3 regions of the Arthrobacter sp. GQ119 genome follow, and region 2 is predicted to be linked to each of the others. Evidence: predicted binding sites of a transcription regulator. Region 2 holds the regulator's gene; each other region holds the start of a gene.

Region 1 (9,501 bases), on a different contig from region 2:
CGTCAAGGTCGACGTCACTCCCGCGGCGCCGAGGAAGGCGCCGGTTTCCCGGGACGACCGGGTGTCCTTCGCCGAGACGCTGGGGAAGTCCGCGGTTGATGTTCCCGTCCTTAAGAACGACGTGGATCCGGACGGTGTGACCTCTGACCTCAGGGTCGCCCTGGCCACCGGAACCGCCGACGCCGCCGTGCGCGGTGACGGCCGTGTCAACATCACGCTGCTGCCCCAACCGCGGATCATCCCCTACACCGTCACGGACCTGGACGGGCTCGCCTCCACTGCGTTCATTCACGTGCCCGGCACGTCCGAACAGCGTCCAGCACTGAAGAGCCCTGCGCCCCTGGAGGTAGTGAGCGGCACGGAACTGGCAGTCGACCTGGACGACGCCGTCGTGGTGCGGCAGGGCCGCACCCCCCGGATCACCGTGGACTCCCGAGTTTCCGCGGTTGCCGCCAACGGAAAGCCGCTGGTCAAGGACGCGACGTCCCTGGTTTTCACATCCGCCGACGACTATGCCGGACCGGCGTCACTGACGTTCGAGGTGGCCGATGGCCCCGTGGAGGCGCCCGACACGCTGACCTCGGTGCTGACGGTCAGCATCAACGTGCTGCCCGATCCGAACCGGAACCACCCGCCCGCCATGTCCTCCACCCGTGCCGCCGTCGTCAAGGGCGAAGAGACTGTGGTGGAGCTGGAGCCACTGGTGTCGGATCCGGATCCCGCGGACAGCGGCAAGCTTAAGGTCGCCGTGGGTGGACAGCTTCCCAAGGGAATCAGTGCCAGCGTGCAGGGAATGTCGCTGCGCATCAAAGCCGACGCCGATGCGCCGGAGCCGGGAGGCGCGGTGCCGCTGACAGTGACGGATCCGCGCGGGCTTTCTGCCCAGGCGGCAGTCCAGGTTGAGCTGACGCCGTCGCTTCGTCCGCTGCCGGTGGCCAACGACGACGAGGTGGCCGAGGCCAGGGCCGGCGAAGCGCGGCAGGTCCGGGTGCTGGCCAACGACGTCAACCCGTTCCCTGATGCCCCTCTGAAACTTGTCAGCGCCGTCGTGGAGACGGGCACCGGCAGCGCCACCGTGTCAGGGGACGCGGTGGACGTCCGTCCCGCGGATTCGTTTGTGGGAACCATGGTGGTGAGATACCGGGTTCAGGACAAAACGGCGGACCCGCGCCGCCAGGTTGAGGGCCGCCTCCGGCTGACGGTCAAGGCGAAGCCGGACAAACCGGGAACTCCCGTGGCCACCGAGGTGCGGGACAGCACCGTGGTGCTGACGTGGACGCCGCCCGCTGCCAACGGATCCGCCATCACGGGCTACAGGGTCACCGGTACCGGCGGCGTTTCGAAGCTGTGTCCTGCCAACACGTGCACCATCGGGTCCCTGACGAACGACGTCGAATACACCTTCAGCGTGGTCGCAGTGAACGGCATCGGCGAATCCGAAGCCTCTGCTCCCTCCGCGCCGGCGCGACCGGATCAGCGGCCCGAGGCGCCACAGGCGCCGTCGCTGCGGTTCGGGGACAAACAGCTCAACGTCAGCTGGCCGGCCGCCAGGACCACAGGGTCGGCGGTCAGCGGCTACGAGCTGCAGATCTCGCCGGCCCCGCCGGCCGGTGCGGCCGTGAGGTCGGCCGGTCCGGGCCTGAGCTACACATGGACCGGCCTGGCGAACGGCACGTCGTACCGCATCCAGGTCAGGGCGAAGAACAAGGCCCCCACGCCGTCGGATTGGAGCCCTTTCTCGGCCGCCGAGATCCCGGCGGGCGTGCCCGCCGTTCCCGGGAAGCCGAGCAGCACGCTCGCGACGTCAGGCGCCAGCAATTCGGTCATCCAGGTCAACTGGGCCGCTCCGGAAGGCAACGGTGACGCCGTGTCCGAGTACACGGTGGTTGCGTCCCATCCCGGCTCGCCGAACACGTCGCAGGTGGTTGGCGGCGGACGGACCAGTGCCGTCTTCACCGTGGGCAATTCCGACGCCGGCTACACGTTTACAGTGGCCGCACGGAACAAGGCCGGATATTCGGGCGCCAGTGCGGCGTCGGATCCGCGGCGCGCGGTGGGGGCTCCGGGGCCCGTCAACGGGCTGCACGCGGAACCGCGTGACAACAGTGCCCAGCTGTCATTCACCGCGCCCGCCGCCACCGGCGGCGCCGCTGCCGGGGAAACCGTTTATGAGTACCGGGTGAACGGGGGCCCCGTCGCCGCCATGCCTGCCAGCAGGGTCATACCCGGGCTGGCGAACAACGGCACGTACACCGTCGGCGTGCGCGCAACCAACGTCGTGGACGGCCAGTCCTACCCGGGTCCGTTCACGGACGCCAATCCGGTGGCTCCCTTCGGGAAGCCGTTCCAGGCAATCACCGACGGGTTCCACTACGGAAACACGCAGGTGCGGACCACTGTGGCGCCTCCGGCAGCCAACGGCCGGCCGATAGCGAGGTTCGAGTGGAACAGCCGGTACCCCGACGACGGCAGAACCGGTCCCTCAGGCGTGCTACCCGCGGGCGGCGGCGAAATTTTCGCGGGCGACCAGCCCGACCAGAACGTGGAGGTTTACATCACCACCGTCGACACCGACGGCAACCGCAGTGATGTCCTGAGGGCGGGCGGACGGACCTATCAAAACATCAGTTTCACGGTCAACGGCGAGTTCGGCGGCCTCTGTGCCTGGACAAGCTACCAGGGTGGCGGGGCGGACAACCAGGTGAATTGCCTCGCGGACAGCGGCGAATGGATACCCAACGGGCAGATTCTGCCGATCAACTGCACGGGGACCAATGTGCAGTACACCTTCCGGGGTTCCGCGGCCAACCAATGGGCCGTGAAGAGCGGATACGCCGCGACGCGTCACATGCGCATCGCGGGCCAGACGCTTAGCGGCCAGCCGTTGGCCTGCCAGTAGCCCCCGCTGCCGGTGCCATTGCCGGAAGTTCCCAGTCCACCGCGCCGGCGCCTTGCTCTTCCAGCAGGGCGTTGGCGCGGCTGAACGGACGCGACCCAAAGAAACCCCGGGAGGCGGACAGCGGGCTGGGATGGACGCTGGCCACCACCGGAGTCTCGCCCAGCAGCGGGCGCATCCCCTCGGCGTCCTTTCCCCACAGGACCGCCACGAGCGGGAGCCGGCGCCCATCGGGCGCCCGGCGGGCAGCGACGGCGGAAACCGCCGCCGTCGTGATGGTTTCCCAGCCTTTGCCGCGGTGCGAGCCGGCGGCACCCTCGCGGACGCTCAGGACCCTGTTGAGCAGGAGCACGCCCTGGTCCGCCCAGGCACCGAGGTCGCCGTGGACCCTGGCCGGACACCCCAGATCCGATTCCAGTTCCTTGTAGATGTTCGCAAGGCTGCGGGGGATGGGCCGCGTCCTGCCATCAACCGAAAAGGCCAGACCCACCGCGTGGCCCGGAGTCGGGTACGGATCCTGGCCGACGATCAGCACCCGCACCTCCGCCAGGGGCTGCCGGAACGCCCTCAAAACGTTCGACGGCGAGGGCAGCACCTGGTGACCCGCCGCTACTTCCGCTGCCAGGAAGGAAAGGGCCGACCTCAGCTCGCCCTCCACCCCGGCCAGCGCTCCGGCCCAGTCAGCGGCCACCAGCTCCTCCAGCGGCATCCCTGCCATCTGGACGAAGCCAGGGCCCGCGGCCCCGGGCGGCAGCAGGTCGAACAAGGGTTCAGGTTGTTCAGTCACACCGATCATTCTCCCAGCGGCAGCGGCATGGCGTAACGCGTCGTAAATGACAACGCTGTTATTCCTCCGTACCATGGAGGCTGGAGTTTTTACCGGAATCAGCGAAGGAGTGCGCAGTGGCTGAGCCGTTGCAGGACCATCTCGCGGAGCAGTCTGCTGCGGAGGCCGCAGAGGCGGACGCCGGGCCGCGGCGCGGATCCCTGCTGGATGACTTCCAGCTGAGGAACTCGCCGCTGAGCGAGCGTGAGCAGCAGATCCTGGCGCTGGAGCGGCAGTGGTGGAAGTATGCCGGCGCGAAGGAACAGGCCATCCGGGAGCTGTTCGACCTGTCGGCCACGCACTACTACCAGATCCTGAATGCGCTCATTGATACCGAGCATGCGCTGGCCCACGATCCCATGTTGGTGAAGAGATTGCGTAGACTACGTACGTCACGTCAGAGGGCCCGCACCGCGCGCCGCTTGGGGTCTGACGCGTAACCGCCAGTGCCGAACTGCCGGCAGAAGACCAACAAGGACGTCACTTTTACCATGACCAACTATGCCCGAGACGAATTCGACAGGGTCCCAGAGGTCACTTCCCGGCAGGGCGTACACCGCTCCGTACCGGCACCCAGGCGGCCCCGTCTGTGGCCCGTCCTGAGCGTGGGAAGCGGCGCTCTCGCCGTTGGTGTGGCCGCGTTTGTCTTCCTTCCGCAGCTCGGCTTCGACGCCGCTGCCGGGCCTTCAGCAGCCCCGGACGCTGCGGTCTCGCCGTCGGCGGATCCCTCGCCCACGCCGTCCGAGGCAGCGGCGCCGTCCGGAACCCCGAGCGCCGACGCGTCGTCGGCTGCGGCCTCACCATCAGACCCGGCATCCCCTCCGGCCTCCGTCGAAGCGCTCACCTCCGCCGCGGACAAGTCCCTTCCTGTTTCGGTCTACAACGGCACGCAGACATCCGGGCTGGCCGGCCGCGTCGGCGCCACCCTCGAGGCCGACGGCTGGACTCTGGGCCAGGTTGCGAACTGGCAGGGCGCGCCCCAGCAGGAGTCCGTCATCTTTTACTCTGGTGCCGAGCGCAGGGCCAGCGCCGAGGCCCTCGGGGAGCTGCTGAACATCGCCACGCTCGTGGAGAGCCCAGGATTTGAGACGTCCGTTGCCGTGGTGCTGGGCCCCGGATTCCAGTGACCTTCGGGGTTACGCCTGAATAACTATTGAGTCCGGGTCCCGCTGTCAGCCTGCCTCCCGCCGGGGCGCAGTGGATAGAGTGATTTCGAGTCTTCGGCGCGTAATTCACGGCACACACTGAGGTGGGCCTTACGGAAGCAATCTGAAAGTGTGGAGATCATGGCATTGGGAACCGTGAAATGGTTCAACGCTGAAAAAGGCTACGGCTTCATCACCGTCGACGGCACGGGCGACGACGTCTTCGTGCACTGGTCCGCCATCCAGGTGGACGGCTACCGCGCCCTCGACGAGGGCCAGCGCGTGGAGCTCGAGGTCGGCGAAGGCGAAAAGGGCCCGCAGGCCGAAAACGTCCGGCCCGCCTAGTGGCTGCCCGCGCCGCCCGGAGACCTGCCAGGGTGACCGCCCGACGGCGGACCGGAACCATGAGAGCCGCCCGCACTGCTGTTTGGGTGGCCGCTGCCTGGGGTGCTGCCGCCGTCCTGGCGCTGGGCGCATGCTCCGGCTCAGGCGAAAACGCCCGGACTGCGTCCGTGGAGGCCAGCGGCGACGGCACCTTCCGGATCGGCCTGATCCTGGACAACACCGGAACGCAGGCGTTCCTGAACAGTGCCCAGCTGGCAGCCGCCAAATTGGCCGTGCAGGAGATCAACGCGGCCGGCGGCCACAAAGGCAGGCCCGTGGAGCTGTTGCCGGAAAAGCCCGGCGGTGACGCCGGGGCTCAGGCGCGGGAACTCGTGGATGCCAAAGCCGACGTGGTGATCGGACCCACGGATTCCAGCCACGCTCCCGCCGTCATCGATGTACTGTCCAAGGCCAAAGTCGCGCTCATCTCGCCGGCCAACACGGCAGGGGAGCTGAGCGAGTACAGGAGCGGCGGATACTACTTCCGCACGGCGGCGGCCGACGCCGCCCAGGCTGCCGTGCTGGTGAAGCTGGCCAAGGACGGCGGCGCCAAGAGCCTGGCCGTCGTCCACGAGGAGGGCGCCTATGGCACGGAAGTGTCGGCGGCCGTCTCCGTCTCCGCGAAGGGTGCCGGACTGGAGCCCGTGACTGTGGCGGCCTTCAAAGCGGGGGAGGCGCAGAAAGCGGTGGCCACTGCCGCCGGCGCCTCACCGGACGCCGTCGTCCTCGTTGCCCGCGGCGGCGCACAGGGTGCCATCGCAGAACTCCACAACGCGGGACTGTCGGGGAAGCAGCTGATCCTGGCAGACGGAGCCTTCAGGCAGTACGGCTCGGACCTCGGTTCCCGGGCGCTGGACGGCGCCCGCGGAATCGTCCCCGGGGTGTTCCCCTCGGCCCATCTGCAGGGTGAACTCGTGGCCGTGGACAAGAACCTTAAGGACATGACGTTCGCCGCGGAGACTTACGATGCGGTCAACCTCGCAGCATTGGCGGCTGCCGCGGCCGATGACGACGCCGGCGCGTCCGTTGCCGCGAAGCTGATCGCCGTCTCAGGCGGGTCCGCCGGTGCCGGCTCCGGGCCTGCAGGCAAGCCCGCTGTTTGCCGGACGTACAAGGAGTGCCTTGCCGCCGTCCGGGCCGGAACGGCTGTGGATTATGACGGCGAGTCGGGCCCCGTCCGGTTCGACGCGAACGGCGACGTGACGGTGGCCAAATACATGGTGTTCACCTTCGGCGCGGACAACAGGGCGAAACTCACCGGCAGCGAAACAGCCAGCCGGGCAGCGGGCTGATCGCCGGGAGCGAAGCGGCCCCGGATTCGTTCCGGTTTTCACGGCCACTGCTTGCACTCTCCCCGGGGGAGTGCTAATTATTGATTAGCACTCCTGAGCATCGACTGCTAATGCCTCGCCCGGCCCAGGCCGGCAGCGAGGTTGGCGGACGTGTAAGGGAGCGAAGAAATACCTGGTTGGGGTGAGATCCGGACTGCCGGCGTACAGAGGCCTGCAGGAACGATCGTCCGTCGCGGGCACCGCAGCAAGGTTCATTCTTAACGACTGTCCCGAAAGGACTACTGCCGTTATGGCCAAGATCATTGCATTTGATGAAGAGGCACGCCGCGGTCTTGAGCGGGGCCTGAACATCCTCGCCGACGCCGTCAAGGTCACCCTCGGCCCGCGTGGACGCAACGTCGTCCTCGAAAAGAAGTGGGGCGCCCCCACGATCACCAACGATGGTGTTTCCATCGCCAAGGAGATCGAGCTGGACGACCCTTACGAGAAGATCGGCGCCGAGCTGGTCAAGGAAGTTGCCAAGAAGACGGATGACGTCGCCGGCGACGGCACCACCACGGCTACCGTGCTGGCACAGGCCCTCGTCAAGGAAGGCCTGCGCAACGTTGCGGCCGGCGCTGACCCGCTGTCCCTCAAGCGCGGCATCGAGAAGGCAGTTGAAGCGGTAACCCGCGAACTGCTGGACAACGCCAAGGAAATCGAAACCAAGGAAGAGATCGCCGCCACGGCGTCCATCTCCGCCGGTGACGACGAAATCGGCGCCCTCATTGCCGAAGCCCTGGACAAGGTCGGCAAGGAAGGTGTCATCACCGTCGAGGAGTCCAACACCTTCGGCCTGGAGCTTGAGCTGACCGAAGGCATGCGCTTCGACAAGGGCTACATCTCCGCATACTTCGTCACGGACACGGAGCGCCAGGAAACGGTCCTCGAGGACCCGTACATCCTGATCGTCAACTCCAAGATCTCCAACGTCAAGGAACTGGTTGCTGTCCTCGAAAAGGTCATGCAGTCCAGCAAGCCGCTGCTGATCATTGCCGAAGACATCGAGGGCGAGGCCCTGGCCACCCTGATCGTCAACAAGATCCGCGGCACCTTCAAGTCCGTCGCCGTCAAGGCTCCGGGCTTCGGTGACCGCCGCAAGGCTCAGCTCGCCGACATCGCCATCCTCACCGGTGGCCAGGTCATCGCCGAGGAAGTTGGCCTGAAGCTCGAGACCGCTGGCCTCGAACTCCTGGGCCGCGCCCGCAAGGTGGTTGTCACCAAGGACGAGACCACCATCGTCGAAGGTGCAGGCGACGCCGACCAGATCGCCGGCCGCGTTTCCCAGATCCGCGCCGAGATCGAAAACTCCGACTCCGACTACGACCGCGAGAAGCTGCAGGAGCGCCTGGCCAAGCTGGCCGGCGGCGTGGCAGTCATCAAGGCCGGAGCCGCTACCGAAGTTGAGCTCAAGGAACGCAAGCACCGCATCGAGGACGCAGTCCGCAACGCGAAGGCTGCCGTTGAGGAAGGCATCGTCGCCGGTGGTGGCGTTGCCCTCATCCAGGCGGGTCTCAAGGCATTCGCCAACCTGAACCTGTCCGGCGATGAAGCAACCGGTGCGAACATCGTCCGTGTTGCCATCGATGCTCCGCTGAAGCAGATCGCCTTCAACGCAGGCCTCGAGCCCGGCGTTGTGGTCGACAAGGTCCGCGGCCTGCCCGCAGGCCATGGCCTGAACGCTGCAACCGGCGAGTACGTCGACCTGCTGGCTGCCGGCATCAACGACCCGGTCAAGGTAACCCGCTCTGCCCTGCAGAACGCGGCTTCCATTGCCGGACTGTTCCTCACCACCGAGGCAGTAGTCGCCGACAAGCCGGAGAAGAACGCTCCGGCCATGGGCGGCGGCGACGAGATGGGCGGCATGGGCGGTTTCTAACCCCCAGGCCTTCTAGTCGCTCAAACGCGTAAGAGCAGCAGCGGCCCCACCTTCGGGTGGGGTCGCTGCTGGTTTTAACGGCCCGGAATGTTCGACGGCTTGGCGTGTCTTACGGCCCGGCGTGGCCGCTCCACAGGTCCGTCGCTCCGCGGGTTTTATGGCACTGAGTTTCAGTGTCGGCAGGGTCTGGCAGGATGGATTCGTGACGATTACAGCAGCGGCCGACGGTTCGGCCTTAGGAAATCCCGGTCCCGCCGGATGGGCCTGGTATGTGAACAACGATTGCTGGCGCGCCGGAGGGTGGCCGCACGGAACGAACAACCAGGGTGAGCTCATGGCTGTGCTGGACCTGTTCCGCGCCACGGCACACGTCCCACAGGAGGACCTGCACATCCTCTGCGACAGCCAGTACGTCATCAACTGCATCACCAAATGGATGCCGGGCTGGAAGCGCAAGGGCTGGCGCAAGGCCGACGGCAAACCGGTGCTGAACGTGGACCTCCTCAAGGACATCGACAGGGAACTGGTGGGGCGCAAGTACCGATTCGAATGGGTCAGGGGCCACGCCGGCCACGACCTCAACGAGGCAGCGGACGAGCGGGCCCGGGCCGTTGCCCTGGCGTACCAGCAGGGAATCGCGGCACGGTCCGGACCAGGTTTCCGCGGACCGGCCGCGCTGGGCGCATCGGATGCCAGCGCACAGGATGCCAGCGCACAGAGTTCCGGCGCACCGGCTGCCGGGGCAGGCTCCGTAGCTGTGGCATCCCGCCCGGGTTCCGCCGTCGCCGACCTTCGGAGGCAGGGCGGCATGGGCACCTACGAAACCGAAGAACCCGGCCTTTTCAGCGAACCGGAGCCCGACCTTTTCAGCGAGCCGGAGCCCGACCTTTTCAGCGAGCTCGATGCAGATGCATTCGCGGTGCCACCGGGAAGGGGCCCGAGCCCGGAAGAAACCGTCGAGGCGCTGGAACGTGAGCTCCTCCGTCCGGATGTACGCAGCGATATCGGCCGGACGGGAGTGCTCCTGCACCCGGAGTTCA
Region 2 (9,501 bases):
GCAGTCCCGCGACATGAAGGCCCAGTATCTGGACCGCATGGATATCGAGCGAGAGCGCGGCATCACCATCAAGTCTCAGGCAGTGCGCATGCCTTGGGAACTGGACGGCGTTAGCTACGCGCTGAACATGATCGACACCCCGGGACACGTGGACTTCACGTATGAGGTATCCCGCTCCCTTGCCGCCTGTGAAGGAGCAGTGCTCCTGGTGGACGCAGCGCAGGGCATCGAGGCCCAGACGCTGGCCAACCTGTACCTGGCCATGGAGAACGACCTCACCATCATCCCGGTCCTGAACAAGATCGACCTCCCGGCGGCGCAGCCGGAGAAGTACGCCGCGGAACTTGCCAGCCTGATCGGCGGTGATCCCGAAGACGTGCTTCTTGTTTCCGGCAAGACCGGCGTCGGCGTGGAGGCGCTGCTGGACAAGATTGTCCGGGACCTTCCTGCTCCCGTGGGGGATCCGGATGCCCCCGCACGTGCCATGATCTTCGACTCCGTCTATGACACCTACCGCGGTGTGGTCACCTACGTGCGCGTCGTGGACGGCATGCTCCACCCGCGCGAACGCATCCAGATGATGTCCACCCGGGCCAGCCATGAGCTCCTCGAGATCGGCGTCAGCTCACCTGAACCCACCCCGTCCAAGGGCCTGGGCGTCGGCGAAGTGGGCTACCTGATCACCGGGGTGAAGGACGTCCGCCAGTCCAAGGTGGGCGACACCGTCACCAACCTGGCCAAGCCGGCCTCGGAATCCCTGAGCGGCTACGCGGACCCCAAGCCCATGGTGTTCTCCGGCCTCTACCCCCTGGATGGCACCGACTACCCCGTGCTGCGTGACGCGCTGGACAAGCTCAAGCTGAATGATGCAGCTCTGATCTACGAACCGGAAACCTCCGCAGCGCTGGGCTTCGGCTTCCGCGTCGGATTCCTGGGCCTGCTGCACCTCGAAATCGTCCGTGAGCGCCTCGAACGCGAATTCAACCTGGACCTGATCTCCACCGCCCCGAACGTGGTTTACGAGGTAACGCTCGAGGACAAGAGCGTGGTTACGGTCACGAACCCCAGCGAGTTCCCTTCCGGAAAGATCAACGAAGTCCGGGAGCCCATGGTGGCTGCGACCATCCTGGCGCCCAACGAGTTCGTCGGCGCCATCATGGAGCTGTGCCAGGGCCGCCGCGGCGTCATGCGCGGCATGGACTACCTGTCCGAAGACCGCGTCGAGTTGCGCTACTGGATGCCGCTGGCGGAAATCGTCTTCGACTTCTTTGACCTGCTTAAGTCCAAGACGCGCGGCTACGCCTCGCTGGACTGGAAGGCCGACGGCGAACAGGTCGCCGACCTGGTCAAGGTGGACATCCTGCTCCAGGGCGAACAGGTGGATGCCTTCAGCGCGATCACGCACAAGGACAAGGCCTACGCCTACGGCGTGATGATGACCGGCAAGCTGCGCGAGCTGATCCCGCGCCAGCAGTTCGAGGTGCCGATTCAGGCGGCCATCGGATCCCGGATCATCGCCCGTGAATCCATCCGCGCCATCCGCAAGGACGTCCTCGCCAAGTGCTACGGCGGTGACATCTCCCGCAAGCGCAAACTGCTGGAAAAGCAGAAGGAAGGCAAGAAGCGCATGAAGATGGTGGGCCGCGTGGAAGTACCCCAGGAGGCCTTCATCGCCGCCCTGACCACCGACGAATCCAAGGACAAGGCCAAGAAGTAGTGATGACCGTGGCCGCAACCACCGGAGGCCGCACGCATGCCTAGCGTTCTTCCCCTGGGTGACCCCGCGCCGTCGGACGGTCTGCTGCCCCAACAGGCGGCGGACGGTGCGGCAGAGCGGGCCTTTGGGCTCTACGTGCACATCCCGTTCTGCGCGGTGCGTTGTGGCTATTGCGACTTCAACACCTACACGGCCACGGAGCTCGGGGGCGGCGCCTCCCAGGACGCATACGCTTCCACCGCGATTTCGGAAGTGGACCTTGCCGCGCGGGTCCTGGAGCAGTCGGGCCTGCCTGCCCGGAAGCTGAGCACCGTGTTCTTCGGCGGCGGCACGCCGACGCTCCTGCCGGCAGAGGACCTGGCCAGAATCCTTGGTGCCGCCATCGAGAAATGGGGGATTGAACCGGACGCCGAAGTGACCACGGAGGCCAACCCCGATTCAGTCACGCCGGAGTCACTGCAAATGCTCGCAGACGCGGGGTTCACGCGGGTCTCCTTCGGTATGCAGTCCGCGGTGCCCCACGTGCTGAAGGTTCTGGACCGCACCCACACCCCAAGCCGTGTCCCGCTTGTGGTGCAGTGGGCGCGCGACGCCGGACTCGCCGTCAGCCTGGACCTGATCTACGGAACGCCGGGGGAGTCCCTCGACGACTGGCGCTTCTCCCTGGAGACCGCACTGTCGTACCAGCCGGACCACATCAGCGCCTACGCGCTGATCGTTGAGGACGGCACCAAGCTCGCCGCCCAGATGCGCCGTGGCGAAGTTCCCGGAATCGACGACGACGACCATGCCGACAAATACGAGCTTGCCGACCAGATGATTTCGGACGCCGGCCTCCGCTGGTATGAGGTCAGCAACTGGTCGGCCACTGCCGAACAGGCGTGCCGCCACAACCTGGCCTACTGGCGCGGGGACGACTGGTGGGGCATCGGACCTGGCGCGCACTCGCATGTCGGTGGAGTCCGCTGGTGGAACGTGAAGCACCCCACGGCCTATGCCGGCAGGCTCGGCTCCGGCGTGTCGCCCGCCGCCGGCCGCGAAACACTCGACGCCGCTACCCGCGGCGTGGAGCGGATCATGCTTGAGACCCGGCTCGCATCGGGGGTGGCGGTCAGCTCGCTGTCCGACGCGGGCAAACACGCTGTGGCCGGGCTCATTGCCGACGGTCTCGTGGCACCGGCGGAGGCTTTCCGCGGCCTGCTGGTTCTGACCCTTAAGGGCCGCCTGCTGGCCGACGCCGTGGTCCGCAGAATCCTGCCGGATTGAATCTGCAGGCAACAGCAGCGGCTTAAACAACAGCGCCCCAGACCCAAACGGGTCTGGGGCCGCTTTGCGGTTACTTGATCCAGCGGAGGTTGTACTGGTACCGGTGCGGCTGGCCCCGGTTGACGTGGATACCGGCGGACACCGCGAAGCACGTCAGCGCAATCCAGATCAGGGTGGCAATGACAGCGAAAATATTTCCCACCACCGGGAGGAGGACCAGAAGGTTCGCGAGCGCCGCCGCGATGGTGGGCGGCAGGGTGAAGTTGAGGGCTTCCTTGGATTCCTGAGCCGTGAACGGTCCACGCTCCCGGAAAATGAGGTAGATCAGCAGTGCCGGCACGCAGCCGAGGATACCGCCGAAGTGTGCCAGCGTTGCCCACTGCCGGTCCTCGCTGGCAGTCAGCGGAAGTGCATTGGCCGGCACGCCATGGTACTGGGGCACGTCAGGGCCGGACTGATGGTCCCTGCGGTCACGAGCGTCTTCTGCCACGGTTTGTCTTCCTTAAACTTGCGTTGATGCGGTGGCGCCGGTGGTTCGCCGCCGGCCGGTTGCGCCGGACGGCGGCGTGAAAGGCTCCCCTCCAAGAATACTGGGTCGGGCGCAAAATGAACGACGCGCCGCAGGCAGCAGCTTCCCTGACCGTGCGCGTCCTTTAGGCCTGCCCGTCCTTTATCCGTGCTCGGGGTTCAAGCCTTTGGCGTACGCGGCCTGCCCCACGTGCTGGAGGCAGTCAGCAAAGGTGCTGACCAGCCGCACCCCGAGAGTGACGGGCGGGTCCCAGTGATAGTCGACGATGCGGTCGAGGTCATCGTCGCCGAGGGTTTTCAGGAACTCGACGGTCTGCCGGTGAACGGCATCGTAATATGCGAGCAACAGCTCCGGCGTACCGTGCACCGCGTCGACCTGGTCGGTCGAATGACCGTAGCCAGTGTCGCGTTCGGGAAGCTTCAAATTGAAGCGGCCGACGAACCCCTGCGAGGACCACACCTGATCCAGTCCCGCGGCGGAGGCGACCTGCGAGTCCTCTATCCGGCTGAGATGCCAGATTAACCACGCAATCGAGTTTCCGCTGCCTGCCGGCCGGCGGATGAGGGACCCGCCGTCGGATCCTTCCAAAACGGCGGCCACAGTGTCATGGATCCGGCCGAAGGCGTCCAGCAGCAAGTCGTTGGATTTCATCTCGGCACTGTATCGCTAAGGCCTGGGTATTTCTAAGGCACAGGTATTTCTAAGGCGGGGCACTCTAAGGCACGGTGAGGAAGTCGATGACCTCCTCCACCCGTCCCAGCAGGGCAGGTTCGAGATCGGCATAGGTCCGCACCGCTCCCAGGAGTTTCTGCCAGCCCAGGCCGATGTCCTCCTTTGTGGCGTGCGGCCAGCCGAAGGCGGCGAGGATCCCGGTCTTCCAATCGGTGCCCCTGGGCACCACAGGCCACTGCGCGATCCCCAGGACGGAGGGCCGGATGGCCTGCCAGACATCCACATACGGGTGGCCGACGATGAGCACGTTGCCGGCGGCGCCTGGTGAAGCCATGACCGTCTCGGCAATGCGGGACTCCTTGGAATCCGGGACAAGATGGTCCACGAGGACGCCCAGCCTCCGGCCAGGCCCCGGGCGGAAGGCGGCGACCGCCCCCGCCAGGTCGTCAATGCCGTGAAGGGGCTCGACGACGATTCCCTCCACCCGGAGATCGTCGCCCCAAACCTTCTCGACGAGTTCAGCGTCGTGCTTGCCTTCGACCCAGATCCGGCCGGCCTTGGCCACCTGGGCGCGCTGGCCCTCCACCCGAACGGAGCCCGACGCCGTGCGACCGGCCGGGGCGGAACCTGGCCGCTTGGCCGCCGGCGGCATCAGCCGAATAGGCTGGCCTTCCAGCAGGAACCCGAAGCCGAGCCTGAAGGAACGTGACTTGCCGCGGCGGTCCTCCAGGGCGACCACATGCATCCCGCCGGACTTCTCCACCCGCGTCACGGCACCGACCCAGCCGGACTGCACGTCCTCCAGGACCATGCCGCGCTCCACCGGCACTTCCGGCAAATCGTTCTTGGCGGGCGCTGCAATCTCCTGCGGACCCCACGTCTGATACTGCATAGTTAAACACCGCTTTGCGCTAGGAGGCTGCCGCCCCGGCCGGGAATCAGCCTCCGGGCGGACACGGGTCCGGAATTTCGCCCGGAGCGGTACCAATGCTAACAACGGCCCGTCTCATATTAGACTTGTTAGCACTTAGGGATGTCGAGTGCTAACCATGCGTCGCCGGGCGCTGCATGGCTTTGCCCGGAAAACGGTTGATCGGAGGTGGATAGTGAGCGAACCACGCAAGCTCGAGGTGCTGCGCGCCATTGTGGAGGACTACGTCCATTCCCGCGAGCCTGTGGGCTCCAAAGCGCTCGTCGAGCGCCACCATTTGGGCGTTTCCAGCGCCACCATCCGCAACGACATGGCCGCGCTCGAGGACGAGGGGCTTATCACAGCACCGCACACCAGCGCCGGGAGGATACCCACCGACAAGGGGTACCGGCTGTTCGTGGACCAGATTTCGGCGGTCAAGCCCCTGTCCCCGGCTGAGCGCCGCGCCATCCAGTCGCTGCTGGAGGGGGCCGACGATCTCGACGACGTCCTGGACCGCACGGTAAGGCTCCTGGCGCAGCTGACCAACCAGGTTGCCGTCGTGCAGTACCCGCACCTGAGCCGCGCCGTGGTGCGCCACATTGAATTCGTCCAGCTGGCGCCGCGCAAGGTCCTCATTGTGCTGATCGCGGATTCGGGCAAGGTCGAGCAGCGCGTCGTGGACGTCGGGCAGGAACTCAGCGACGACACGCTGACGGCCTTGCGGACCAGGTTCCTCTCGGGAGTCGCAGGCATCGCGCTGACCATGCTGCCCCAGTACCTGGCCGCCGTGGTGGCCGGCTGCGCTCCGGCCGAACGTCCCGCTGCCGCCGCCCTGAGCAAGGCCCTTGAGGCACTCTCGCACAGCAGCAGGGAAGACCGCATGGTCATGGCCGGCACCGCGAACCTGGCACGGTCCAACGTGGACTTCCCGCTCAGCATCGGACCCGTCCTCGAGGCCCTGGAGGAGCAGGTGGTCATGCTGCGGCTCCTCAGTGAGATGGCGCAGGACCCCCGCGGCGTGACCGTGAGCATCGGCCGGGAGAACCCTTACGACGGACTCGCCGAGGCGTCGGTGGTGGCCACCGGCTATGGACCGGACGCCACCGCGAAGATCGGCATCCTTGGGCCCACCCGTATGGACTATCCCACCACCATGGCCGCCGTCCGCGCGGTGGCCCGCTACCTTTCGAGGGTTCTCGGCCCGTAATCGCACGGCCCGACGAATCCGATACCCAGGCACCATAACCAGGAAGAGATACGAACTTTGAGCAGCCACTACGACGTTCTTGGAGTCTCCCCGGAAGCCACCGGAGAAGAGATCAAAAAGGCCTACCGCAAGCTGGCCCGCACCCTGCACCCGGATGTGAACCCGGGACCTGAAGCCTCGGACCGGTTCAAGGCCGTCACCCATGCCTACGAAGTGCTGTCCGATCCGCAGAAGCGCAGGGTCTATGACACCACGGGCAACGAGAACGGCACGGACAACGGCTTCGGCGGCGGCAGCTACGCCGGCCAGGGCTTCGCCTTCCAGGACATTTTCGACACCTTCTTCGGCGCCGGCGGAACCGCAGGCCCGGCTTCGCGGGTCCGTCGGGGACAGGACGCCCTCATCAGCGTCCGGATCGACCTGCGCGACGCCGTCTTTGGCGCCAACAAGAAGCTCGAGGTCGATACCGCCGTCGTCTGCCCCACCTGCGACGGTTCCTGCTGCCGGGAAGGCACGCATCCGGAACGCTGCGACATCTGCGGCGGCAGCGGCCAGGTCCAGCGCGCCGTGCGTTCCATCCTTGGCCAGGTCATGACTTCAGCACCGTGCGGATCCTGTGAAGGCTTCGGGACGGTCATCAAGGACCCCTGCAACGAGTGCAGCGGCCAGGGCCGCATCCGCAGCCGCCGGTCACTGACCATCAAGGTTCCCGCCGGCGTCGCCACGGGCACCCGGATCCAGCTGTCCGGGCAGGGCGAGGCCGGCCCGGCCGGCGGCCCGTCCGGGGACCTCTACGTCGAAATCCGCGTCAACAATGACCCCACGTACGTCCGCGACGGCGACGACCTCCACGCAACGCTGAACATCCCCATGACCGCCGCGGCCCTGGGCACCGAGCTGAGCCTGGACACCTTCGACGGCAAGCAGGAGATCGACGTCAAGGCGGGCACGCAGTCGGGAGAAGTCATCACCCTCCGCGGACTCGGCGTCACCCACCTGCGCGGCTATGGCCGCGGCGACCTCAAGGTCCACCTGCAGGTCGAGACGCCCGCCAAGCTCGATCCGGCGCAGGAAGACCTGCTGCGCCAGCTCGCGAAGCTCCGCGGTGAACAGTTCTCCGAGGGCAAGCTCGCGGCGAGCGGCGGCGTCTTCGCGAAGCTCCGGGACCGCCTCGGTAACCTGTAGCGGTGAGCAACCCCGTATTTTTCACCGCCGCCGGAACTCTGGACAACACCCAACCCGGTTCGGTTTTTGTGCTGGACGGGCCTGAGGCGCGCCATGCGGTGACGGTCAAGCGGCTGGCGGTGGGGGAGCGGGTCGATATCGCCGACGGCGCAGGCAGGCGCCTCACCGGAACTGTGGAGCAGACAGCTCCGGCCGAACTGACCGTGCGTTGCTCGTCCGTTAGCGTAGAGGACCGGCCAGGCGTGCGCCTGGTCCTCGTCCAGGCTCTTGCCAAGGGCGACCGGGACGAACTGGCTATTGAGACGGCCACCGAGCTCGGCATCGACGCAGTCATCCCCTGGCAGTCGGAACGGTCAATTGTGCGCTGGAAAGGCGAGCGCGCCGCCAAAGCCCACGCCAAATGGCAGTCTGCGGTCTCCGCAGCGGCGAAGCAGGCACGGCGGGCGTGGATCCCGGAGGTGCGTCCCGCCGTCGATACCCAGGGCCTCGCCGCCCAGGTGGCGGGCGCCGCCCTGGCGGTGGTCCTCCACGAAGACGCCGTCAAGCCCTTCCGCGGAGTCCTTGAGGCATGGCAGGAGGCAGGCCCGTCAGGGGAGGCACCCGGCGAGATACTTCTGGTTGTGGGGCCGGAAGGGGGCATCAGCCCGCGGGAGGTGACCAAACTGTGCAGCGCCGGCGCCGTGACAGCGCTCTTGGGCCCGCACGTGCTGCGGTCCTCCACCGCCGGGCCCGCTGCCGTTGTCGTGGCCAGTGATGTGCTCGGGCGCTGGTAGCCGCTGCTAGCGGACTGAGAAGCCCCGGGTGTCCACGTTCGGTTCGTCCTCGGTGTTGCCGGGATCGATCTGCGAGACGCGGATCTCGTAGTTGCCCGGGCTTAGCTTCACGGCGAGGCTGAAGATGCCGGAGGCGTCTGCCTCTGCTGCGGCGGTGGCCTCGCCGTCCAGGTACTTCTCCTTCTCGCCGTTCTCCTGGACTTTCAGGATCCGCCAGCGCAGCTTGCCGCCGGGATCCGTGCTGCGGCCGTTGATCTTCACCCGTCCGTCGGCAACTTCAATGCCCTCCTGGGGGTCAATGATCCATACCGGAGCCACCATGCCCGCACTGCGCGCCATGGGTGCGCCCAGCCTGACGTGCTTGAACGCCTGGTAGTCGGTGTGCCCCTCCACCAGGATCGTCACCTCAATCGGCTGGGTGGCGTCGATCAGGCCGGAGCTCGCTCCGGCGGCCGTCGCCGTGTACACGAGCTGCTGGATGGCGCGCTGCGCCATCTCCGCATCAAGGTTGCTGTTGAAGGCGTCGGCCGAGACATCCACAGTAATCACGTTCGTGCCGGAGATGGACGTGGCAAGGTTCTTGGGGTTCTGCCACGGAGTGAAGAAGTCCGGGTCCAGGGGAGTCTCGGACATCATGGCGCGAAGCGCCTTCGTGATGGGGTTGTCCTCGCCCGGCACGTCCCGGAACTCACGGTAGAGGTAGACGTCCGTGTTGCTCCGCCCGATCCAGTACACGGGGGCTTTGTTGGAGGACTGCATCGTTTCCAGCGGGGCGCTGGTGGTCGGAGCGCTGTCGACTCCGGCTGTACGCCGCGCCTGGGTCGGAACATCCGACGTGGTGGCCGCGGGATCGGGATCCGCGATGCAACCGGTCAGGAGCAAAGCGGCAGGCAGCAGCCCAAGCGCCAGCGCGCAACGGATCCGCGCAGCTGCTTTCCGGCCGGACAATCCTGGCTGCCTGATGTCAATGCTCCCTTCGGAAACGCGGTGGACCGCCCGCCGCGAGGCGGCAGGCAGTGGGTCTTCCCAACGGCGGCGGGCATGCGTAACCGGTGCCCGCTCTCTGTATTTCCAGCATTGCACAGGGCTCCGGGGCGCCGGGCGCCAATACGCGCCGGGGCCTGAACTGCAACGGGAACGATATGAGGCCGATACAAAGTTGATATCTAATGGCGGGAACCCGTCATCAAAAGCGGGCCGGGACGGCCCGGCCCGACGGTGAGCGTGGCCGCATGCTGG
Region 3 (9,501 bases), on a different contig from region 2:
GCGGCTCCTCGGATTCGCGCCTGAGCACAGCTGGCGCAACTATCACTCCAACCGCACCACGCCCACCGAAGACTGACGATGTGCACCGGACGCGGTAGCTTCAGCTGATGAGTTCCCGCGTCGTTCCGAACGGCACCTGGTCGGAAAGCGCAGCCGTGTAACGGTCGGGTGCGTGGCGTGTGATCAGGATCCCGTGTGTCCCGGATTGCATGGCCAATTCCTGCAGGGCCCGCACGGCGTCGTCGAGCTGCTGGCCAGGGCTGGCCGGCTCGTGACCTGAATATCGATGCGTTCAGTGACGTCAGTCATGGTGCCTTTCCTCCGGTGAAATCAGTGGTTCTCGGCGTTCATCGGGTGGGGAACGGACGCCACGGTAACGGGTGTTTTGGCTGCTGGCTGCGGTTTCTCGACGGCGGCGGGCGGCGTCGTTTTCCACTTGAACCGCTTGCCGATGGTGGATCCGCTGCCGCCGCTGCGGTTCTTGTTGAAGATGTCGAAGCCGACTGCGAGCAGGAGCACCAGGCCCTTGATGAGCTGCTGGTAGTCGGTTCCGAGGCCGAGGATGGACATGCCGTTGTTGAGGACGCCCATGATCAGGCCGCCCACCATGGCTCCTGCCACGGTGCCGATGCCGCCCTGGACCGCTGCCCCGCCGATGAAGGCCGCGGCGATGGAGTCCAGTTCGAAGCCCGTGCCGCCGGCGGGCTGGGCAGAGTTCAGGCGTGCCGTGAAGACCAGGCCGGCCAGCGCGGCGAGGACGCCCATGTTCACGAAGAGCCGGAACGTCACGGCCTTGGTCTTGATGCCGGAGAGTTCGGCTGCGTGCAGGTTCCCGCCGATGGCGTAGGTGTGCCGGCCGAAGATGCTGTTGCTCATCAGGGCGGAGTAGGCGATGACCAGGACTGCGAGGACGATGAGGACGATCGGGGTGCCGCGGTAGCTTGCCAGCAGGAACGTGATGGTGAGCATCAGCAAGGCGATGAACGCTGTCTTGATGGCGAACCAGGCCATGGGTTCGTTTTCGAGGTTGAACCTGCGGCGGACCCGGCGCTCCTTGATGGCCTGGAAGAGGATGGCTGCAGTGCCTCCCACGCCGAGAATCACGGTCAGCCACTCGAGCACGGAGGTGCCGCCCGAAATGTCGGGGAGGAAGCCGCCGCCCAGGGCGCGCAGCTCGTCAGGGAACGGCGTGATCTGCTGGTTCTTCAGGGTGATGAGGGTCAGCCCGCGGAAGATGAGCATCCCGGCGAGGGTGACGATGAACGCGGGTATGCCGACGTAGGCGATCCAGTAGCCCTGCCAGGCCCCCACGAGTGCGCCGACGAGCAGGCACGCGGGGATCGCGATCCACCAGGCCCATCCCCAGTGGACGATCATCACACCCGATACGGCGCCGATGAAGCCCGCGATGGAACCGACGGACAGGTCGATGTGCCCGGCGATGATCACCATGACCATGCCGATTGCCAGGATCAGGATGTAGCTGTTCTGGACCACGAGGTTGGTGACGTTCTGGGGCTGCAGCAGGATGCCGTCGGTGAGGACCTGGAACAGGATGACAATGAGGATCAGGGCGACGAAGATGCCGACCTGGCGGAGGCGGCTTGCCAGGAAGCCGAGGGATTCTCGTAGGGCGGACATGTCCGTTATTCCTTCTCTTGGGTCATGTATTGCATGAGTGTTTCCTGGGAGGCCTCGGCGATGGGGACCTCGCCGGTGACGTGGCCTGCGGACAGGGTGTAGATCCGGTCGCAGATGCCCAGGAGCTCCGGGAGCTCGGACGAGATCACGATAACGGCTTTCCCCTGGGCGGCCAGTTCGGCGATGATCGTGTAGATCTCAAACTTGGCGCCGACATCGATGCCGCGGGTGGGCTCGTCGAGGATCAGCACATCGGGGTCCGAGAACATCCATTTGCTCAGGACCACCTTTTGCTGGTTGCCGCCGGAGAGTTTTCCGGTGATGGCCGCGACCGAGGGTGCCTTGATGTTCATGCTCTTCCGGTAGCGGTTGGCCACCGTGGTTTCTTCGTTCTTGTCCACCCAGCCGCGTTTGGCGAGCTTTCCGAGGGCGGCCATGGAGATGTTCCGCTGGATGTCCTCGATGAGGTTCAGGCCGTAGTGCTTGCGGTCTTCGGTGGCGTAGGCGATGCCGTGGCGGATGGCTTCGGGCACGGTGGAGGTGTTGATCTCCCGGCCATACTTGAAGACCTTGCCTGAGACGGCGTGCCCGTAGGTCCGGCCGAACACGCTCATGGCCAGTTCGGTGCGTCCGGCGCCCATGAGCCCGGCCAGTCCCACGACTTCACCCTTGCGGACGTTGAGGCTGGCGTTGTGGACCACGGTGCGGGTGTGGTCCTGCGGGTGCTGGACGGTCCAGTCTTCGATGCGGAGGACTTCCTCGCCGATCGATGGGGTGCGTTCGGGGTACAGGCTGTCGAGGTCCCGGCCCACCATGCCGCGGATGATCCGCTCCTGGGTGATCTGTCCCTGGTCCACGCGCAGGGTCTCGATCGATTTGCCGTCGCGGATGATGGTGACGGCGTCCGCCACCTTGCGGATTTCGTTGAGCTTGTGGCTGATGATGATGCTCGTAACGCCTTGGCCCTTCAAATGCAGGATGAGATCCAGGAGGTGGTCGGAGTCCTCATCGTTCAGGGCCGCCGTCGGCTCGTCCAGGATGAGCAGCTTGACTTCCTTTGAGAGGGCCTTGGCAATCTCCACCAGCTGCTGCTTGCCGACGCTGATGTGCTGGATCGGCGTCACCGGGTTTTCGCTGAGTCCCACCCGGGCGAGCAGCTTGGCCGCCTCGAGGTTGGTCTGGCGCCAGTTCACCCAGCCGCGGGAGGCCAGTTCGTTGCCCAGGAAGATGTTCTCCGCGATGGACAGGTACGGGCTCAGGGCCAGCTCCTGATGGATGATCACGATCCCGCGCTTCTCGCTGTCGGTGATGCTGGAGAACTCGCACGGTTCGTTCTCGAAGAGGATGTCCCCCTCGAAGGTGTTGTGGGCGTAGACGCCGGAGAGCACTTTCATCAGGGTGGACTTGCCGGCTCCGTTTTCGCCGCAGATCGCATGGACCTCTCCGCGGTTCACGTCCAGGGTGACGTCCTGGAGGGCCTTGACGCCGGGGAAGGTTTTGGTGATTCCCCGCATTTGAAGGATGGGTACGTTCATGGTGCTTTCCCGCTGGCTGGTGGGGCGCCGGGACCCTGCGGGTGCAGGGCCGGGGAGGGCGCGGCCCGGCCGGATGCCGGGCCGCGCCCCTTCGCGGCGCCTACTTGATGTCGGCGTCGGTGTAGTAGCCGGAGTCGATGAGTTCCTGCTTGTAGTTGTCCTTGGTGATGATCACGGACTCAAGCAGGTAGGCCGGGACTACCTTGACCTTGTTGTTGTAGGTTTCGGTGTCATTGGTTTCAGGCTGCTGGCCCTTCAGAACCGCATCGACCATCTTCACGGCCTGCTCGCCGAGCTTGCGGGTGTCCTTGAAGATCGTGGAGTACTGCTCCCCGGCGATTATGGACTTCACCGAGCCCTTCTCTGCATCCTGCCCCGTCACGGTCGGAAGGCTGCCCTTGGTGTAGCCGCCGGTGCTGGTCAGCGCGGAGATGATGCCGATCGACAGGCCATCGTAAGGCGACAGCACGCCGTCGAGCTTCTTGCCGGAACTGTAGGCGGAGGTGAGGATGTCCTCCATGCGCTTCTGCGCCACCGGCGCCTGCCAGCGGAGGATGGCTGCCTGCTCGAACTTGGTCTGGCCGCTCGGCACCTTCAGGGTGCCGGCGTCCATGAACGGCTTCAGCGTGTCCATGGCTCCGGTCCAGAAAAAGTTCGCGTTGTTGTCGTCCGGGCTGCCGGCGAACAGTTCCACGTTGAACGGGCCCTTGCCGTCCACCTTCTTTCCGCCGGCATCCAGAAGGCCCAGGCCCGTCAGGAGGGACGTGGCCTGCTGGACGCCTACGGTGTAGTTGTCAAAGGTCGTGTAGAAGTCCACGTTGGGCGTGCCGTTGATCAGCCGGTCGTAGGCGATGACCTTGACGTTCTGCTCCTTGGCCTTGGCCAGGACATCGGTCAAGGTGGTGCCGTCGATCGCGGCGATGATCAGGGCCTTGGCGCCCTTGGTGAGCATGTTCTCAATCTGGGACACCTGCGTGGGGATGTCGTCGTTGGCGAACTGCAGATCCGTCTTGTATCCGAGTTCCTTCAGCGACTTTTCGACATTGCTTCCGTCGGCAATCCACCGCTCAGACGTCTGTGTGGGCATCGAAATGCCCACGAGGGAGCCGGCAGTATCGGTGCTGGCCGCGGGGGCGGCGTTGCCGGGCCGGCTGCCGCAGCCGGTGGCCCCGACCGTCACGGCCAGGACCACGGCGAAGGCTCCCAGGAGTTTCTTGAAACGCACGATGTTCTCCTTCCGCGGCTGACTCGGGCCGCGAATTGCTGCTGAGCCGGGAGGCATCTGCGCCTTCCGACGGGACCGGCATTGGGCTCCGGTCGGCTGCGCGATCCTGAGGCCCGTACACCAGTGGGCTTTGCGGTCGGGGCGGCGTCCGTGCCGCCCCGTTGACTTCCTTGAAGCTGCTGCTCAATTCCTTGAGCCGATTGTCGCGCTTGTGAGCGCTAACAATCATGAGAATAGCTCACCCGTTATTGTGGGTCAACTCACATGTTTACCAAAGTGTGCGGGGATTTTGCCTCTTTGGTGTGGCTGGCCGGTTGCGGTGGACGTCGCCGGTAAGTGCGACGGCGTTGCGCACCTCGGCGGAACCCGGCAGGGCGAGGACGAGGCCGGTACCCACGCTGGCGGTGATGAGAGCTTCTGCGCGCACGTGAAAGTGGCTACTGGGAAGGTTGCGGAACCTCGCAGGCGATCTTGGGGTTGACCCCCATATAATTCAGCGGCCCCGCGGCGATGGTGATTGCCACGGTGCCGGCCTCCGTGCACGAGTCCGGCGAGCCGCCGAAATATCCTCGCTGGAATGCGGCGAAGACGCCGATGATAAGCCAGATGATCACTAGCGTTCCGACGATCCTCATGGAATCCTCCGTAGCCCCGTAGCCACACTCCAGTGTGTGTCCAATTATCCACCGCGGAGGCCTTCCGGGACAGGGCTCCCGGACGCGTCCGGGCGGCGGCGGAGTCAGCTGGGCTCTGTTGTTTCCACTGGGGTTTCTTCCACGTCAGGAGTGTCCTCGGCCGTGGCTACCGACGATTCTCCACGCGCCGAAGTGTCCTTGGCCTCGGTCCCCTCTTCCGGCTCAAACGTGTTGGGTTCGCCGGCGCCGAGCCCAACGCCGTTTTCCGAGCCCGGAACGGTGCCGCCGGTGTCAGTGTTTTCGGTGCTCATGTCGTCTCCTGATCCTCGTGGGGCTGGAAAAACTACGGTAACAGCGGCAGGCCGGCTTCGTAAGGGCATACACGCACGCCCCGATGTCCGGTCAGGCAGGAGATAATCTTCAACACAGAAATCGCTTCATTTCCATCGGCGCACAGGCAGGATTCCACGTGGCAGACGAATCAGCAGGCAAGGCGGGGTGGTGGCGGGTATTTCATGACAAGTTCGTGGTCGAGGAACGCTACATGGATGCGGGAGCGCGCAAGGCGCTGTATGTCACCGCCGTTGTTCTTGCCGCTGCGGGTGCCCTCGTCTTCTTCCTGACGCTGACGGATGTGCTCCAGAAGGACGGTCTGGCCGCCGCCGATGAGTCTGCACGGAAGTGGCTGCTCACCACGCGCTCGGAGGCGCTGACAATTGGCATGATCATCCTGGCGGTTGTCTTCGGTCCCGTAGCCCTGCCGATCATTGTGCTGGTGGTCACCCTGGTATGGGGAATCCTGGCCAAGCACGCCTGGCGGCCTGTCCTGCTCGCGGCAGCAATGGTCACGGGCGTTGTACTCGCCCAGCTCATCGGGCATGCCGTCGATCGTGCCCGTCCACCCGTCGATCTCATGCTGTTCGGTGCCGACCATACATTCTCCTTTCCCTCCGGGCACGTGCTCGGCGCCTCGGACTTCCTGCTCGTGACCGCTTTCCTTGTCTTTTCCCGCCACCGGCGCCCGGCAGTCACCGTCGTCGGTTTTATCTTCGCGGTCATCGGCGTGATCCTGGCCGCCCTCAGCAGGCTCTACCTGGGCTACCACTGGGTGAGCGACGCCCTGGCCTCGGTGTCCCTGTCCCTCGTGGTGCTCGGGACCGTAATTGCGGTGGACACGTGGCGGACCGCCAGGGTGCCCGGCGAAGCGGTGACCGGCGAATTGTCCAAGGCTGATTCCCCGGCGGACTGATGCCGGCTACACCAGGCGCCGCGATTGCGGCGGCCGCCGGCCGGTGCCAGAGTGGGGCATGGCCACTGAAGACGATGTCCGCCGGATCTGCCTCGCCCTGCCCGGAGTCACTGAGCGCAGCAGCTGGAACCAGCCCGCCTGGTTCGCAAAATCACTGATGGCCCGGATGTGGGACGAGGGCGTGCTGACGGTCAAGACCGGGGAACGTGAGGCATTGGCCGGTACCGATCCAGATACCTATTTCTGGACACCGCACCATGAGCGGTCGCCACAGTTGGTCCTGGTCCGGCTTTCACGGCTCGACGGCGGCGAACTCGCCGAACTGCTGGAAGAATCCTTCCTGTTGGCCGACGGGCGGATGTGAGGCCGCGGGCGTCACAGCAGGGACTAGCCTTCCGGCTGTCGGGCGTTGCGTGCACGGGCGCGTTCAAGCTGCCGGCGGAGCCTGGCGTTGTCCACCTCGAGTTCCAGCACTTTCGCCACTCCTGCCAGGTTGAGCCCTTCATCCAGGAGCTCGCCGATCCGACGGAGCACCGCCAGGTCTGAGTCGCTGTACTGCCGCGTTCCCCCGGAGGTCCGCCCCGGCGTCAGCAATCCGCGCCGCTCGTACAGCCGGATGTTTTGTTGCCCCGTTCCGAGCAGATCGGCCACCACGGAAATTGCGTAAAGGCCCCTGCCTTCGTCTTGATCTGCCACGGTGTTTCCTCGGTTGAGAATAATTTGAACTGCCTCTTGCACCAGTTTGACACCAGTGCTATAAAAAATCTATATCCACCACCATAGATGAGCGTGGGTTACCGTGACATTACATATGTGCTTAAGGAGTGGGAAATGATGCTCATCCGTACCGACCCGTTCCGTGAGCTGGACCGGCTCACTCAGCAGGTCTTCGGAACCGCGGCCCGCCCGGCCGCCATGCCGATGGACGCCTGGCAGGAGGACGGGGAGTTTGTAGTGGCCTTCGATCTTCCGGGCGTCCTGCCCGAGAAGGTGGACCTCAACGTGGAGCGGAACGTCCTTACCGTCAGGGCGGAACGCCAGGACCCCACGCAGCCCAATGTGGAGCTGGTGGTGGCCGAGCGGCCCCGCGGAGTTTTCAGCCGCCAACTGATCCTCGCAGACACTCTCGACACGGAGAACATCAAGGCGAGTTACGACGCCGGCGTGCTGACGCTTCGAATCCCCGTGGCGGAACAGGCCAAGCCCCGCAAGATTGAAATCGAGCGCAAGGGCGAACTCCACGAGATCGGAACCTGAGTCCGGCGGCGCTTGGCAAGGTAATCGCGTCGCTTGGCAAGGCAATCACCTGATGCTGCCAGGGCGGCTTCCGGCTTCAAAGTGCCGGCTCCATGCGGCCGGCACCAGGCCGGAAGCCGTTCCTGGTCCTCAACGGGCCATCTGGTCCTGAACGGGCCATCTGGTCCGCCGCTGAGCCAGCGCTCCTGCGGACTCACCAGGGAGGGACAATGCCGGGCAATTTTCCCGATCACTACGCGGCCCTGCATGTGCCGCGGACGGCGACACAGCGGGAAATAGCGCGCGCCTACCGGTCCCTTCTGAGAATGCACCACCCGGACTTGGCCAATCCCACCGCAGCACCCGCTGATCTGCAGCTCCTCATGCAGGCCTTCGAGGTGCTCCGTGACCCGAAACAGCGCCTCGCCTACGACCGCGAGGTTCTGAGGAATGAACGCGACATTATCAGGAACGAACCAAGGGCCGCTGCGGCCGGTCCCAGGGACGGCCAGTCCAAAGACCATTCCCGCGAGGTTCCCGTGCGGCACATCCGCCATGGGGATCCACCCCTGCGCGCAACGCCCGTCAGGTGGGAAAGCGGGCCTTGGGCAACCATCCGTTTCGACCCCGGAGGAAAGCGAAGACGATGAGCGATTGGCGCCGATACGACTCCCACCTGATCCCCGCCTTTCATGAAAGGTTTGAAGAACGCTGGGGCAAGAACACCGCGCCCTTCCTGGATCCGGAGGCACATGAAGAGCCGCTTCCGCGCGCGCAGTGGATCAACCCGGCCACCGGGGCGGCCCTCGCCGTGGTGCCCATCTGGACAGATGATGACCGCCAGCACCGATCGTTCGGGGTCTTCTACCTGCCGCCGGGAGGGGATATCTGGGTGCTCCGCCCGGGCTTCACCGGCTATCTGGAACCGGGGGAGGACACTTCCGAGCATCTGCTGGCCCTGAGGAACGACGCATTCAAGAAGGCCGTCGCCCACGCGAAGGATTTCCTGTTCGGCCCAGCGGTGATGCACTAGGTCGGCGTGGCCCGTGTCATCCTGCTCTCGTCAGGTCGCGCGGCCTGTGTCATTCTGGAAGGCACCGCAAGTGCCGACGGAAGAGAGGGCCATGTTTTCGCCAAGGGGTTCGTTTTCCAGCTTCAGCGTCAGCGATGCGGCGCAGGCAGTGATCCAAGGGGCGGGCCTGCTGTCCTGAGAGTTTCAGGCAAACTCTTCTTCTGCCCATTTCGAACAACACAGAGGTCCGACCATGCATGCCTCCGCCAAAGAGTTGGCCGCGAAGATTCCGCCGGGCTTCACCCTTGGAGTAGCCACCGCCGCATTCCAGATTGAGGGCGCCGTTGACGTGGACGGCCGGGGAAAGGCAGGCTGGGACGTCTTCGCCGCCAAACCCGGCGCCATTGTGGACGGCCACAGCCCGGCCGTGGCGTGCGACCACTACCACCGGATGCCGCAGGACGTGGCGCTCATGAAGGAGCTGGGCGTCGACTCGTACCGGTTCTCGCTCTCCTGGCCCCGGATCCAGCCAGGAGGCAGCGGACCCGTGAACAGGGCGGGTCTGGACTTCTACGACCGGCTGCTCGACGAGCTCCTGGCCAACGGCATATCTCCCATGGTGACCCTGTACCACTGGGACACGCCGCTGCAGCTGGACGAGGCGGGCGGATGGCTCAACAGGGACACCGCCTACCGCTTCGCAGAATTCGCCGCCATAGCCGCAGCAGCCTATGGGGACCGCGTGGCCCGCTGGGTGACCATCAACGAACCCGCCACGGTGACCACGAACGGTTATGCGTTGGGCCTGCACTCACCCGGGAAGGCCGATTTCGCGAACGGGCTGCCCTCGGTCCACCACCAGCTGCTTGGCCACGGTCTGGCGGTCCAGGCCCTGCGGACGGCCAAAGTGCCGGGGGAGATCGGCATGTCGAATGTGTACTCCCCGATGGTGCCGAATTCCGCCAATC

Evidence for each region. The regulator HrcA, encoded in region 2, represses chaperone genes, less so after heat shock. The targets are predictions, from matches to a motif close to TTNGCACTCGNNNNNNNCGAGTGCNAA.
Region 1: the regulator HrcA is predicted to act here: its motif matches at 6,594-6,620, upstream of groL (chaperonin GroEL).
Region 3: the regulator HrcA is predicted to act here: its motif matches at 7,017-7,043, upstream of AC6CH3_RS21690 (Hsp20/alpha crystallin family protein).

Annotation. Positions count from the first base shown of each region.
Region 1 covers NZ_JCAXEA010000014.1:104,330-113,830, reverse strand. The annotation lists gene AC6CH3_RS14240 (Ig-like domain-containing protein) at 1-2,899, shown strand, start outside; gene AC6CH3_RS14235 (uracil-DNA glycosylase) at 2,871-3,692, opposite strand; gene AC6CH3_RS14230 (DUF3263 domain-containing protein) at 3,800-4,162, shown strand; gene AC6CH3_RS14225 (LytR C-terminal domain-containing protein) at 4,214-4,849, shown strand; gene AC6CH3_RS14220 (cold-shock protein) at 5,009-5,212, shown strand; gene AC6CH3_RS14215 (ABC transporter substrate-binding protein) at 5,272-6,543, shown strand; gene groL (chaperonin GroEL) at 6,833-8,461, shown strand; gene AC6CH3_RS14205 (RNase H family protein) at 8,664-9,501, shown strand, end outside.
Region 2 covers NZ_JCAXEA010000016.1:99,163-108,663, forward strand. The annotation lists gene lepA (translation elongation factor 4) at 1-1,717, shown strand, start outside; gene hemW (radical SAM family heme chaperone HemW) at 1,754-2,983, shown strand; gene AC6CH3_RS15640 (DUF4870 domain-containing protein) at 3,054-3,473, opposite strand; gene AC6CH3_RS15645 (mycothiol transferase) at 3,654-4,163, opposite strand; gene AC6CH3_RS15650 (DUF3097 domain-containing protein) at 4,228-5,076, opposite strand; gene hrcA (heat-inducible transcriptional repressor HrcA) at 5,291-6,304, shown strand; gene dnaJ (molecular chaperone DnaJ) at 6,362-7,489, shown strand; gene AC6CH3_RS15665 (16S rRNA (uracil(1498)-N(3))-methyltransferase) at 7,492-8,262, shown strand; gene AC6CH3_RS15670 (GerMN domain-containing protein) at 8,269-9,210, opposite strand.
Region 3 covers NZ_JCAXEA010000032.1:33,739-43,239, reverse strand. The annotation lists gene AC6CH3_RS21740 (NAD-dependent epimerase/dehydratase family protein) at 1-76, shown strand, start outside; gene mmsB (multiple monosaccharide ABC transporter permease) at 331-1,641, opposite strand; gene mmsA (multiple monosaccharide ABC transporter ATP-binding protein) at 1,647-3,176, opposite strand; gene chvE (multiple monosaccharide ABC transporter substrate-binding protein) at 3,277-4,401, opposite strand; gene AC6CH3_RS21720 (hypothetical protein) at 4,670-4,828, opposite strand; gene AC6CH3_RS21715 (hypothetical protein) at 4,839-5,036, opposite strand; gene AC6CH3_RS21710 (hypothetical protein) at 5,141-5,347, opposite strand; gene AC6CH3_RS21705 (phosphatase PAP2 family protein) at 5,506-6,285, shown strand; gene AC6CH3_RS21700 (MmcQ/YjbR family DNA-binding protein) at 6,344-6,649, shown strand; gene AC6CH3_RS21695 (MerR family transcriptional regulator) at 6,673-6,981, opposite strand; gene AC6CH3_RS21690 (Hsp20/alpha crystallin family protein) at 7,120-7,542, shown strand; gene AC6CH3_RS21685 (J domain-containing protein) at 7,752-8,171, shown strand; gene AC6CH3_RS21680 (hypothetical protein) at 8,168-8,554, shown strand; gene AC6CH3_RS21675 (GH1 family beta-glucosidase) at 8,787-9,501, shown strand, end outside.